Rhodohalobacter sp. SW132: one gene and its partner. The protein of the gene in region 1 interacts with the protein of each later gene in a pairwise test. Links are inferred from orthologs where the notes say so. Each region holds a gene or a part of one and is shown on either strand. Other genes may lie near its edges.

Region 1 (6,351 bases):
CTCATTTGTAGGCATTCATTATTTTTTAAGGTATGAAAGCTTGTATTGAAGCTCCCCTCCCTATCAAGTCCCGTCAGGGCGCGATAGGGAGGGGACGGGGGTGGGTCAGAAAGTCTGCGAGCTGTGAAAATGGCAGAAATCTTAGTTTTTTAAGTGCAATTTTTTGGAAAACAATTTCCTCACAGCCTCTAACAAGGGGAGTTTAGGAGGGGTGTTTCGTCGAATTTTGCCTTGGAACTTTGATAATTAATATTCAACAATCCAACTGAGGTTTTTCGTAAAAAGTAGAGGAGCTTCACGTTGTTTTAATGAATAGCCTTGCTTATCTTTACAGGCTCTGTTGCCGGCGATAGATCGGTGACTGTTTCCAATAATGGAATACAACCAAAGAAAAATTCAGATGAAAAAAGAATTTTATGAAATGACGTACATCCTGAACCCGGTTCTGGATGACGAAAAATTTAAAGAACTTGTTGATCACGTTCAGAAACTGATTGAAGACAACGGCGGAGACGTAGTTGATACCGATGAGTGGGGAGTAAAACAGCTTGCCTATCCGATTGAGAAGAAAAACTCCGGCTATTATGTGAACCTCTATTTCAATGCACCTAAAACAGCCATTGAACCTGTAGAGAGAAACATGAGAATCCATGATGACATCATGCGTTACCTGACGCTCAAATATGATGCAAAAATGAAGCGCCACTACGATCTCAAGAAAAAAGGAGATCTGCCGGTCATATTTGAAGATCTCGAAGAGGAAGAAAACACTGACGATAATTAATAAACCCCACTACTATGATTAATAATCCATCCCATCCGAAAAAAGGACACTTAAAAACAAAAGAGTGTAAATTTACAAAAGCAGGAATCGAGTACATCGATTACAAAGACACCGAAACTCTGCTTCGATTTATAAACGACCAAGGCAAAATTTTACCTCGTCGTGTAACCGGCAATAGTGCACGCCATCAGCGTCAGTTTTCAACAGCTGTTAAAAGAGCCCGATTTATGGCACTTATTCCTTATGTAACTGAAAATCTAAGATAAACCGGAGCAATCGAATGAAACTGATATTAAAAGATGATGTTGATAAACTCGGTTCAGCCGGTGATCTGGTTGACGTGAAGCCGGGTTACGGACGTAATTTTCTGATCCCGCAGGGCAAGGCTGTAATGGCTACAGCAGGCGCTGTAAAAGAGTATGAAGCACTTCAGCGAGAAGCTGAACTTCGTGCTGAACTCACGGTTGAAAAAGCGAAAGAACTCGCTCAGAAACTGGAAACCACATCCATTACTATTCCTGCATCCGTGGGAGAAGACGACAAAATTCACGGAACTGTTACAAATATTGATGTAGCTGATGCTCTTGAAGAAAGAGATATTTTGATCGACAGACGTAAAATCTCCATCGATCAGGATATCAAATCTCTGGGTGAATACACGGCTACGATTGATCTTCTTGGCGATCTCAATCCAAAGATCAAAATTTGGGTAGTTAAAGCCGATGAAGACGAAGCCTGATCATTCAGCTTCCAGCTTTGTATTCAAAAAAGGCTGCTCTTTGAGCAGCCTTTTTTGTTTGCGAAACCTATCAATTCAGGGAAATGATCTCTGAAATCAAGATTATAAATCCTATTTGATAAATCAGGTTTCTGATCACCTTGGTGAATTCCCTAAACTCAACTTATTCAGTACATTATTGCCGAACTCTGATTCTATTGTACTAAAGTGCCTTGATGAGGTGTTAAGTAAATCTCAGAATCAGTACATATCCGTACCTCTTCAGTAAACTTATGGTTAATTTCTGCAAATTGTTCCTGCCCCTTTTTTTACTGCTGATGTTCGTCTTATCAGCACAGGCCCAGTTACTTGACCCTGTTTCATATGAAATTTCAGATATTCCCGATGAGGTTCAGGCCGGGGAAATCTTTACGATCTCTGTTACGGCCACTATTGATGGAGACTGGCACCTCTATTCTGCAAAAAACGATCCAGATGCGGGGCCTTATCCAACTACGTTCTCATCTGTAGAAGATCACCTGTTCCTGGCGGGAGACATCGAAGAAACAGAACCTAAGATTGTCCTGGATCCCAATTTTAACGCAGAACTTGGCTGGCACTCCGAACGTGCAGTGTTTAGGCTCCCCGTAGCGTTCGATACCACCAGCAGAGGTATACAAAACGTAACGATCGAAGTTCTTTACCAGGTGTGTGATGATCGCTCATGCCTGCCTCCCAAAACTAAACAGGTTTCTACTGAGATCTTTGTTTCCGGAGTTTCAGACTCTCCTTTCCAGCCTGCAGCTACCCGATCCTCAAACCTATTTTATTCGATTTATTCATCTCCTGCAGAAGTATTGCCAGTCTTGAACGAGAGAGAGTGGATGTTTTGGGGATCTCTTATCTTTCTAATAGCGGTCGGTTTTATTCTGAGGAATCAGAAAGTTTAGCATGGTATCAAACTCTGATATCGGGATACGCAGAATTATTCAGATCAGATTGCTCCGTTAATTCACAAGTGGCGGATATATAAAAAATCAGCAGGGATTCTTACATTGGAGCTCCTCGTTCAAGCGCAAAACAGGTTTCTTTATCCCGATATCCAGCTACATAAAACTGCTTATCCTACTTGTGGTGATGCTCACGCAGGCTGCAGCACCGTCGTACTCTCAGAGCGCAGATCTGGACACCTTAGAGGTAACTCTCGCTGATAGTGATACAACTTTTTTTCTCGGATTTCTGATCGATTGGGAAACCGTGGAGGTAATGTCGGATGACCTGGAAATCAACTCTGATTGGTGGACGTTTGATCCGCATAGCGGAATGATATCATTTCACATCCCTGAAGAGATTTTTTTGGAATACACAGAGGTCGCAATCACCTATGAAAAACCACTGTTTGATATTACTCAGAGTTTCCGTCTCAGAGAATTTCAGGTGATTGATGATACACTTCAGGGTATGACCGGAATCGATGAACCTGTCAGGCGCCAGATTCTTACCGGCGATGATTTGTTTGGAGAGGCCGATCTGTCACAAAGTGGCAGCTTAACCCGGGGTTTTACCGTTGGAAACCGGCAGGATTTAGCACTGGACAGCGGCTTACGGCTCGATCTGAGTGGAAACATCACGGACGAAATTACGATCCTGGCATCTCTCACGGATCGGTCGACCCCCATTCAGCCGGATGGCACGACTCAAACTATTCGTGAGTTCGACAGGGTGTACATCCAGCTTCAGGCTCCCGTTGGAGAACTTGAACTGGGTGATGTGGATATTCGGTACGATCAAAGCCGGTTTGCACGCATCAATCGGAGAGTACAGGGTGCGGTAGGATCCGGCACCACGCCTGTCGGTGATTTTGGTGGCGGAGCTTCGGTTGCAAGAGGGCAGTTTCGAACACAGCGGTTCAATGGTCTCGAAGGTGTGCAGGGGCCGTACCGGTTATCTGGCGCAGAGAACGAGGCATTTATTATTGTGATTGCAGGTTCAGAAACAGTTTATATCGACGGCAATGAAGTAAACCGGGGTGCTGAAAATGAATATATTATCGATTATAGCCTGGGTGAAATTACGTTCACAAACAACCTGGTGGTGACGGATGAAACCCGAATTGTAGTGGAGTTTCAATATATCACTCAAAATTTTACGCGCACTCTGTTTACAGCACGCGGCAGCGAAGATAACCTGGCTGGGGGAAGATTGTCGGTTGGGGCGACTTACATTCGTGAGGCGGATAACAAGAACCCGGCAACACAGTTGAATCTTTCTGATGAAGATATCGACAGGCTCAGAAATCTTGGAGATGATCAGGATGAGCTTTTTGTAAGCGGGGCTGATTCCGTTGGATTCCGGGAAGACGCTCAGTATTTGCAATACGCAAGGGTTGATACAGTATATAATGGGGAAGTGTACGAAATTTTCAGGCATCTGCCCGGGGATCCGCGAGGCGTATACAGGGTGCGATTCTCAAATCTTGGCGAAGGAAATGGATCATATCGAAGAGTGGGTGGTGCGGTGAATGGTATTTTATATGAGTGGGCCGGACCGGGACAGGGAAGATATGAGCCGGTAATCAGGCTGCAGGCCCCGAAGAGTCACCAGATGGTGTCGCTGAACTCATCTTTTCAATTAAGTGAGCATATTCAGCTGAGCGGGGAATGGGCCATAAGTGAGTTCGATCCGAACCGTTTCTCAGAAACCGGCAGCGGAAACGTGGATCATGCAGTGAACGGCGAACTTTCGATAGCCGGCATTGAATCGCGAATGGGCACATTTGATGCCGGAATCGAACAGAACTACATCGGCGAACAGTTTGAGTTTTTTGATCGTCCCCGGGTTATTGAGTTTGATCGCCGCTGGAATATCCAGCGAGAAGAGGATGGCGATCAGGAGCGCGAAACAACGATCTATGCCGGCCTGACCAGGGATACCGGTTCACGTCTTCGATTAAACGCTGGAGAGCTTCAGCGCAACAGGTTCGAGGGCAGGCGGGCAGAAGGTGAACTTCAGCTGCAGGAATCGGGAGTACCACAAATTTTCACCACGGCAAGTTATGTAAACAGCCGGGATGAAATCCTTAACCGCAGGGGGGACTGGCTGAGAAACCGGGGTACGATCCGTCAGGATTTTTCTGTGAACCAATCGACAGTAACTCCGTTTTTTCACTGGGAGGCTGAAAACCGGGATCAGCGTACACTTGATGGGGATCTGCTCTCAGAATCACTCCAGTTTTACGATCTCAATCCCGGCCTGCAGCTTCAACTTTCTTCATTAATGCTGGAAGGGGGGCTTGGATATCGAAGGAACCGGCGTCCGTTGGATAATCAACTTGCGGATGAATCTGTGAGCCGTTCACAGCGATTTCGGATGGAATACAGACCATCAGACAGTTTCAGAACTGAAAATAGCGTGCAGTTTCGTCAAAAAACGTTTGAAAATGAATTTCAGCAGGAGAGTGCCGCGCCAAGAAGCCGGGGAGTACTCATGCGTTCAGCAACGAATTACTCATTGCTGAATAATCTGGCGGACGGAGAGCTATTTTACGAAGCCAACACCGAGCGCAGAGCACTTCTGCAGGAAACGTATATCGAAGTAGGGCCTGAACTTGGCCAGTATGTCTGGATTGACCTGAATGAAGACGGGGTTCGGCAGGTTGATGAATTCTTTCCGGAGGTCACACCCAATGAGGGGACATACATTCGGCAGTTTGTGCCATCCGATGAACTTCTTCCCGTGATCGATGTAACGTTAAGGGCAAGAAATGAGTTTCGGATCGGCGAGATGATCGCACACTTGCGGGGAAGAGATACGGGAGCACTTGAGCATCTTGTACTTCGGTCGTTATTTGAAATCAGGGAAACCAGCCGGGAAGAAGAGCTCCGGAAAGTTTATTTTCTGAACCGATCTGTCCTGCTCGATGAAGAAACTTCCATTAACGGTCAGCAATTTTTTCGGCAGCGGCTAAGCTGGAGAAGTGAAGAACGCACAGCAGAAGCTTCGATGTCCTACAATCAATCAAACAGTCTGTTTCAGCGCGCAGCAGGAGTACAGACTGCAAAAAATCGTGAAATGCTGTTTGAAGGAGAATTGCAGGTAAGCAGGCCACTGCGACTGTTGTCACAATTTCGTATGCTCGAAAGTGAAAATCAAAACTCACGCTTTTCATCCCGAAACTTTAATATCTCAGGTTTTGAGGCAGAACCGGGTTTCAGTTTATTTATTAATCGTTCCGCACAAACCGAATTCAGGACACTCTATGGCTTTAAGCGGAACCGTGCCCCGGGTGGTGATGCATCAGCACGAACTATTTCAGTAGAGAACCGCACACAGCTTTTTCTCTTCAATAGAATTCAAAACCGGCTGCGGCTGCAACTGAGGCGCACTATAATCGACGGGCCGGCAGCCGGACAAGCGGAATTTGAATTAACAGACGGCATTGGAACGGGTACAAATATCGTATGGAGTTTAAACAGTGATTACCGCGCAACATCACTCGTTCGGTTATCTTTGCAGTACAATGGAAGGACTACAGCACAAAATCAAATAATTCAAACATTACGTTTGGTAGTTAGTGCTGTGTTCTAATATATTGTAGCCAAGCTTTATTAACTGCTGAAGCTTAATGTATAGAAAGGTTTCGGAGTATTGTGGCTCAATCTCGCAATGAATTGCAGATGAGCCGGAATATAATTGTTAAAATTACACTTCAGTTTTTCTAAAATTCTCAGCTGGTTAATAAATCTCATTTTAAATCATTGATATGCGAATGATTAGATCAATATAATATTGTTAAAACCCATACTACGTTTTGACATTTAGTTTCAAATGATCTATCATTTTGCTTTAA
Region 2 (6,226 bases), 130 kb from region 1 along the record:
TGATAATGATCCTTTTCAGGCCGGCACTACAGTTATGCACCCGGCCTTCGGTCCCGGTAAAATTTTACAGCGAACAGGATCAGGTAAAGATTCAAAAGTTGTTGTATTTTTTAAACAGAGAGGGCAAAAAACGCTTATGTTGCGTGCCGCCCGGCTTCAGGTTTTATAATTTTTTTATAAAAGAGAAAAATATCAGCGGCTTTTCATGCTGAGTGACTAAATATTCTGCCGTTTATAGAGTTTCTATGAAACAATATTACCCGGCAGTCAGTTAATACACCGCTATTCGTAATTATTTTCTGAACAGATTAAATCGTTGAATAAAGCAGCTACATTACTTATCGCTGTCTGTTTTTTTGTGATTCCACTCACAACAGATGCACAAATTTCATACAACCCCGTGAGCATGGGATTGGGCGGCGGCGGAACGTCGTACATCACCGGTTATGATGCGCTTTTTATCAACCCGGCTAATATTCAGCTCCGGGAGAAAAATTACCGTCTTCAGTTTTCATTTGCAGAAAGCGGGGCTTATATCGATACGCCTCTGCGCATTCGCAATGCCGGTAAGAGGTTCGATACGTACACAAACCTTTTCAACCCTCCAGGCTATAGCGAATATTTGCTTTCAGATGGAGACAGAGAAACCCTTTTAAGCAGGCATTACCCTGCCGGCCGGTTAGACCGACAGTTCAGGTCAGCTACCTCGATTAACTGGTTTGGAATAAAATGGTTCAGAGATGAGCGGAGTTATGCATTCAGCGTCAGAACCCGTCAAAGCAGCCGCTTTACTGTGGGCCGCGGCTGGTATGATGTGAACCCCGTTGAAACAAATGATGGTTTTGAAATCGACCGCACGTTATCCCACAGTTTCCAGACGCTCCATGAAATTTCGTTCGGTTACAGTGAATCATTCAGCTTTTTGAGCGGGCTTTTTCCCCGCATCTCCAGGTTTAATATTGGTATCGCTCCAAAAATTGTGATATCGGGGGCGTCGTACTCCACACGTTATGCTGATTCATACACACAAAGCGACGCACAAAGCCCGTGGGTTCGGGAATCTTCCTACAGTTTTGAAAGTACCGGAACATTTAGCGAACAGGCTCAGCAGCTGGCTACCGGTTTCAATCCCGTTGTGGCTGGTGAAACTCAATTTGGCACTTCGGATCTCACACGACCTGCCGGCATCGGCGCCGCTCTTGATCTTGGCATAACCTATATCTTTACCTTCGGGGATGACCTGTCGCTAATCAGAAGAGGTGAAGAAGCCACTGAAAAATCTCTGCGCCTGAGCTTATCCGTTACCGACCTGGGGATGATCCACCACTTTGATGACCCGTTCCGGTCAGAACTCTCCACATCAACTTCAGAAACCGATGATCCGGGTTCACTTTCAAATTACTCTTATTCAGGCGCTGTTCTTCAGGATTTTCAGTTCCTCGCTGCAGATGGCATTCATCCGCTGCAGGAAGCCGGTATACAAAACAGGGGTTCCTATCAATCCATGCTGCCGACATCCATTCAATCGGGGGTTCTGTTTCAGATCAACAGGATAAAATTAATGGGTGATTTCAGCCTTGGACTCAACGATAACGCTTTCCAATCCACAAAATTCAAAAGTTTTATCGGTGCAGAAGTACGTCCTTTTTCATTTCTTCCACTTCGTGCCGGCACTCGCCTGGCTACGGAATTACCTGGCTATTATAGTTTTGGTGCAGGGCTCGAAACCACCTATTTTGATGTGAACGCTGCTGTGCAATTTCGAAGCACAGCCGCAGGGCCTACGCTTGAACCGGTCGCTGCATCAGCTGTTGCTATAAAATTTTATATTCCATAACTGCATTCTGCCCAACTGTCAGCTTCTTTTATTTATATCACAATTTGGCAGAACCCGCAGACAACTTATGACGTTATGAAGGCAAGCCTTTTTTTGGCTCTCTGTTTGCAGACACTATGAAAAATTTCCTAACGAATATTCTATATGTTTGATCAACGATTTAAAATTGAAGCTTCTTTCGACGAACAAAATGATGGGTTCGATGACTTTGAACAAGCCATCCCCCTGATGAGTGAAGAAGAAGAAAAACGTTTAACGGAATCTGAAATTCCGGATAATCTGCCCATTCTGCCTCTGAAAAATACCGTTCTTTTTCCAGGTGTTGTGGTCCCCATTACCGTAGGCCGGGATCGCTCACTGGAGTTGGTAAAAGAGGCGTACGAAAATGACAAAATCATTGGTGTGGTAGCACAGAAGGATGAATCGGTGGAAAATCCCACCAAAGATGACCTTTACAAAATGGGTACAGTCGCCCAGATTCTAAAGCTCATTAAAATGCCCGATGGTAGTAAAAGTATTGTCATTCAGGGTAAGAGCATCTTTGAAGTGCTTAAAGTCACGCAGGAACAACCATTTTTCCGTGCTGATGTAGAGGCTTTCAAACAGGAGATGGACCTCTCAGGGCTGGAGCTTGATGCTTCCATCCGATCCATTAAAGAGACGGCAAGTAAAATTGTTAATCTTTCCCCAAATATTCCTTCTGAGGCCTCGATTGCCATCAACAACATTTCGAGCCCGTCCTTTTTACTGAACTTTATCTCCTCAAATCTGCAGGTAGATCTTGCCGCAAAACAGGAGATTCTTGAAGTTAGAAAATTCTCAGACCGGCTGGAAACAGTAATGGAACACCTGAACAAGGAACTCCAGGTACTGAACTTAAGTGAAGAGATCCGCACGAAGGTGAAGTCTGACATTGATGATCAGCAGCGTGATTTTTACCTGCGCCAGCAGATGAAAGCGATCCAGGAAGCGCTCGGTGAAGATAGTGAGCAGCAGGATATCATCACTCTCAGAAAACGACTGAACGAGAAAAAGGGGCTGACCGATGATGCCAAACAAACGGTTGAAAAGGAACTTCAGCGTCTTGAAATGACGCCGAGTTCATCACCAAACTACGGTATCATTCATAGCTACGTGGAGTGGATTCTGGATCTGCCGTGGGGTGAAACATCGAAAGATAAACTTGACCTGAAACGCGCCCGAAATATTCTGGATGAAGATCACTACGGGCTGGAAAAGGTGAAAAAGAGAATCGTTGAATATCTTGCTGTCCTGAAATTAAAAAAGGATATGAAAGCTCCGATTCTATGTTTCTACGGCCCTCCGGGAGTTGGAAAAACCTCGCTTGGAAAATCAATTGCACGCTCGCTGAACCGTGAATTTGAGCGATTCAGCCTGGGTGGCATTCATGATGAAGCAGAAATTCGCGGCCACAGGAGAACGTATATCGGCGCACTGCCGGGACGAATTCTCCGATCCATGAAAAAAGCCGGCACCGGAAACCCGGTAATGATGCTCGATGAGATCGATAAAGTGGGTAGTGATTTCCGCGGCGATCCTACTTCAGCCCTGCTGGAAGTTCTCGACCCTGAACAGAACAACGGCTTTATCGATAATTATCTTGAGCTGGAATATGACCTCTCCAAGGTGATGTTTATCGCAACGGCAAACTCGCTGGATACAATTCCCGCACCGCTGCGTGACCGGATGGAAATCATCAACATCAGCGGTTACACTCTTGAAGAGAAGGTCCAGATTGCCAAAAAATACCTGATTCCAAAACAGATTGAGGAAAACGGGCTGAACAAGAAACAGATTAAAATCTCCAAAGCTGCTATCGAACGGATTATAGAGCAGTATACCCGCGAATCGGGTGTACGGAACCTGGAACGGCAAATTGGATCCGTCTGCCGGAACGTGGCAGCAAAAATTGCCAGCGATGAGATAGAAAAAATGAGCGTTGGAGTAAACGATGTTCAGGATATCCTCGGTAAGCGCAAATTCTTCTCTGATGCGGCCGAGCGGACAACCGTTCCCGGTGTATCAACCGGACTCGCGTGGACTCAATACGGCGGTGATATTCTCTTTATCGAAGCGAGCGTCAGCCGCGGCACGGGGAAACTGCATATTACAGGTCAGCTTGGCGATGTGATGAAAGAGTCTGCGATGCTGGCGATCAGTTATTTGCGCGCCCGGTATGAAGAACTTGGAATTCCGGAAGAAGCATTCAAATATTGGGATCTCCACATTCACGTTCCGCAAGGTGCTGTACCAAAAGACGGGCCATCAGCCGGTATTTCGCTGCTTTCCGCCGTCGCTTCCATCTTTACCCAGCGTAAAGTAAAAGGAACTCTCGCGATGACGGGAGAAATCACACTGCGCGGACTGGTACTGCCTGTAGGCGGAATCAAAGAGAAAGTGCTGGCGGCTAAACGGGCCGGTATTGAAACTGTAGTTCTTCCAAAAAAGAATGAAAAAGATGTGGAAGAGATCGAGGACGAAATCATGGGCGATCTGAAAGTAGAATATCTTGAGCGGATGGATCCGCTGCTCGACCTCGTTCTCGAAGAGGAGCCGGTGACCGATCCTGAAACGTTCTTCCATGTACCTGATAGCCATAAAAGCAGTGCTGATGGAACCAATTCCAAAGGCGATGCCCGAAAAGAAGTCGCTGTGATGGATTGACCCCGATATCGAAATGATCCAAAAAAGCCGTATCAGATTCCTGATGCGGCTTTTTTTTGTTTCAGGTGTATGTATGCTTCTTCGGTAACGATTTTAATCAAGTTGCGGAGAATTTTTCCGCATTGCCCGAAGATACGCAGGACTCCAAAGAGTGTGTTTGAACAGATTTCTGTAGTAAAATCCAAAAACAGCAAAATGCTAAGATTATTCAATGACTCTCTCAATGTTTATTTTGCACTTAAATAACATGTATTAATCAATTTAAAATCAGTTCTTAATTCGTATTATTTCCCCCTTCTTGATTTTCATAAAATTATGTTGCTTTATACAGGTATAAATCTAAGAGATTATTTCGGGTTAACATTAGTACTCTCCTCGTATGAAAATCGAAGGTTACCGAATATGGGCCATACTTTTCGTTGCAATTTTTGCACTCAGCGGATATATGTATTTTACCATACTCGAAAACCGCGATCAGCTTCAGGAACAAAGTTTTCGCAGTCTTGAACTGACCAAAAACAACCTACTCAGCAGCTGGGACAATCTGAGTGTTCGCACAGAGCCACCCTATAATTTCGATGAAATTTCTGAATCGGATCTGCGTGAACTGCTTCAAACATTGCTGAACCAGATGCCGCCAAGTAATTTTTTCGATCTCACATTTCTCACCGATCGCAGCGGCAAACTGCTTATTTCAAGCCCGGAAATCCCTCTCATCACCCTTCCGCCGGAATATCTTGATGAAACAGAGAAACTGGGTGCCATTCGTGAGGAGATATCAATTTCAACACGGGAGTACCAGGTTTTTCGTGTTCCGATCACTCTCGAAGAGCAAAGTCAGACGCTCTCGGAAGAAGGCACGCTGGGTCTTTACCTGTTTGGAGCCATCAGCCAGGATAAGTTCGACCGTGCGGGAAGGCAAATCAGTTTCACCGGAATCTACCTGTTGTTCACTCTGCTTATGCTGCTGATTATTTCTTTCCCTATTCTCAGAGTTGTGGGAATGGGACGCGGGGATACTCTTTTGCGAACTCATGTTTATCAAATCGGGCTTTCCATTGTATTACTTGCCGTTTTTATCGGTTTCTCAATTTCATATATCATGAGCAGAAATGAGATCAAGACCGAACATCTTCAGAACATCGATCGGCTGATTGAAGAGGTCACTGATCTTCAAAGGTCGGAACTTGGCCGATATACGGATCTTTTTCACTCCTACTTTTCAGATGAAGATCTAACCGCCGATCCCGCCTTGAGATATAATGAAATATTTGAAATACGGGCCGACGGTTACGTTAACAGATTCAGAATCAGCGATTTGGATACCGATTTAACCGAGAATCAAATGCAGGATATTCCAAACCTTTCCGGCAGATACTATTTTCGGGACGCACGGGAAGATCAGTTTCTGCTGGGGTCTCATTACTCATATTCAGATGGAATCCAGGAAGGTGTTCTTAGCCGTCGGATATCCGAAGAGGAACTGGGTGAAACCGACGGGGAAGTGAGGGCCATAACATTTGGATTTAATCACTTTTTTGAAGCAGATACGGTTCATCTGAACCGCATCGGGCTGAAATATCTAATCATGAATAGCTCCGGTGATGTTTATTATCAAACGCCATCCATCCGAACCAACATTCCAAACATCAAAAATGCCATTAGTTCCGATCAATGGGATCAGGTATACGCGCTGATGAGGAA

What was found. Proteins that work in one complex are often made in the same cells at the same time.
Region 2: the proteins of rplI (region 1) and lon interact in binary tests that used the Escherichia coli proteins (3 or more experiments, as listed by UniProt). The link is inferred for Rhodohalobacter sp. SW132 from one-to-one orthologs.

What each region holds. Positions count from the first base shown.
Region 1 is NZ_QUOK01000004.1:43,725-50,075, reverse strand. Bases 38-2,793 are described here. They hold rplI (50S ribosomal protein L9), read left to right. Parts: upstream 38-1,064; coding sequence 1,065-1,523; downstream 1,524-2,793. Other genes in these bases: DYD21_RS09205 (hypothetical protein), read left to right, coding at 2,640-2,793; DYD21_RS09210 (protein-disulfide reductase DsbD domain-containing protein), read left to right, coding at 1,841-2,452; rpsR (30S ribosomal protein S18), read left to right, coding at 799-1,050; rpsF (30S ribosomal protein S6), read left to right, coding at 401-784. Outside these bases: more of DYD21_RS09205, read left to right, coding at 2,794-6,089.
Region 2 is NZ_QUOK01000004.1:178,239-184,464, forward strand. What follows is about bases 1,614-4,751. They hold lon (endopeptidase La), read left to right. Parts: upstream 1,614-1,981; coding sequence 1,982-4,522; downstream 4,523-4,751. Other genes in these bases: DYD21_RS09825 (DUF5723 family protein), read left to right, coding at 1,614-1,837. Outside these bases: DYD21_RS09820 (ATP-dependent helicase), read left to right, coding at 1-169; more of DYD21_RS09825, read left to right, coding at 317-1,613; DYD21_RS09835 (hypothetical protein), read left to right, coding at 4,902-6,226.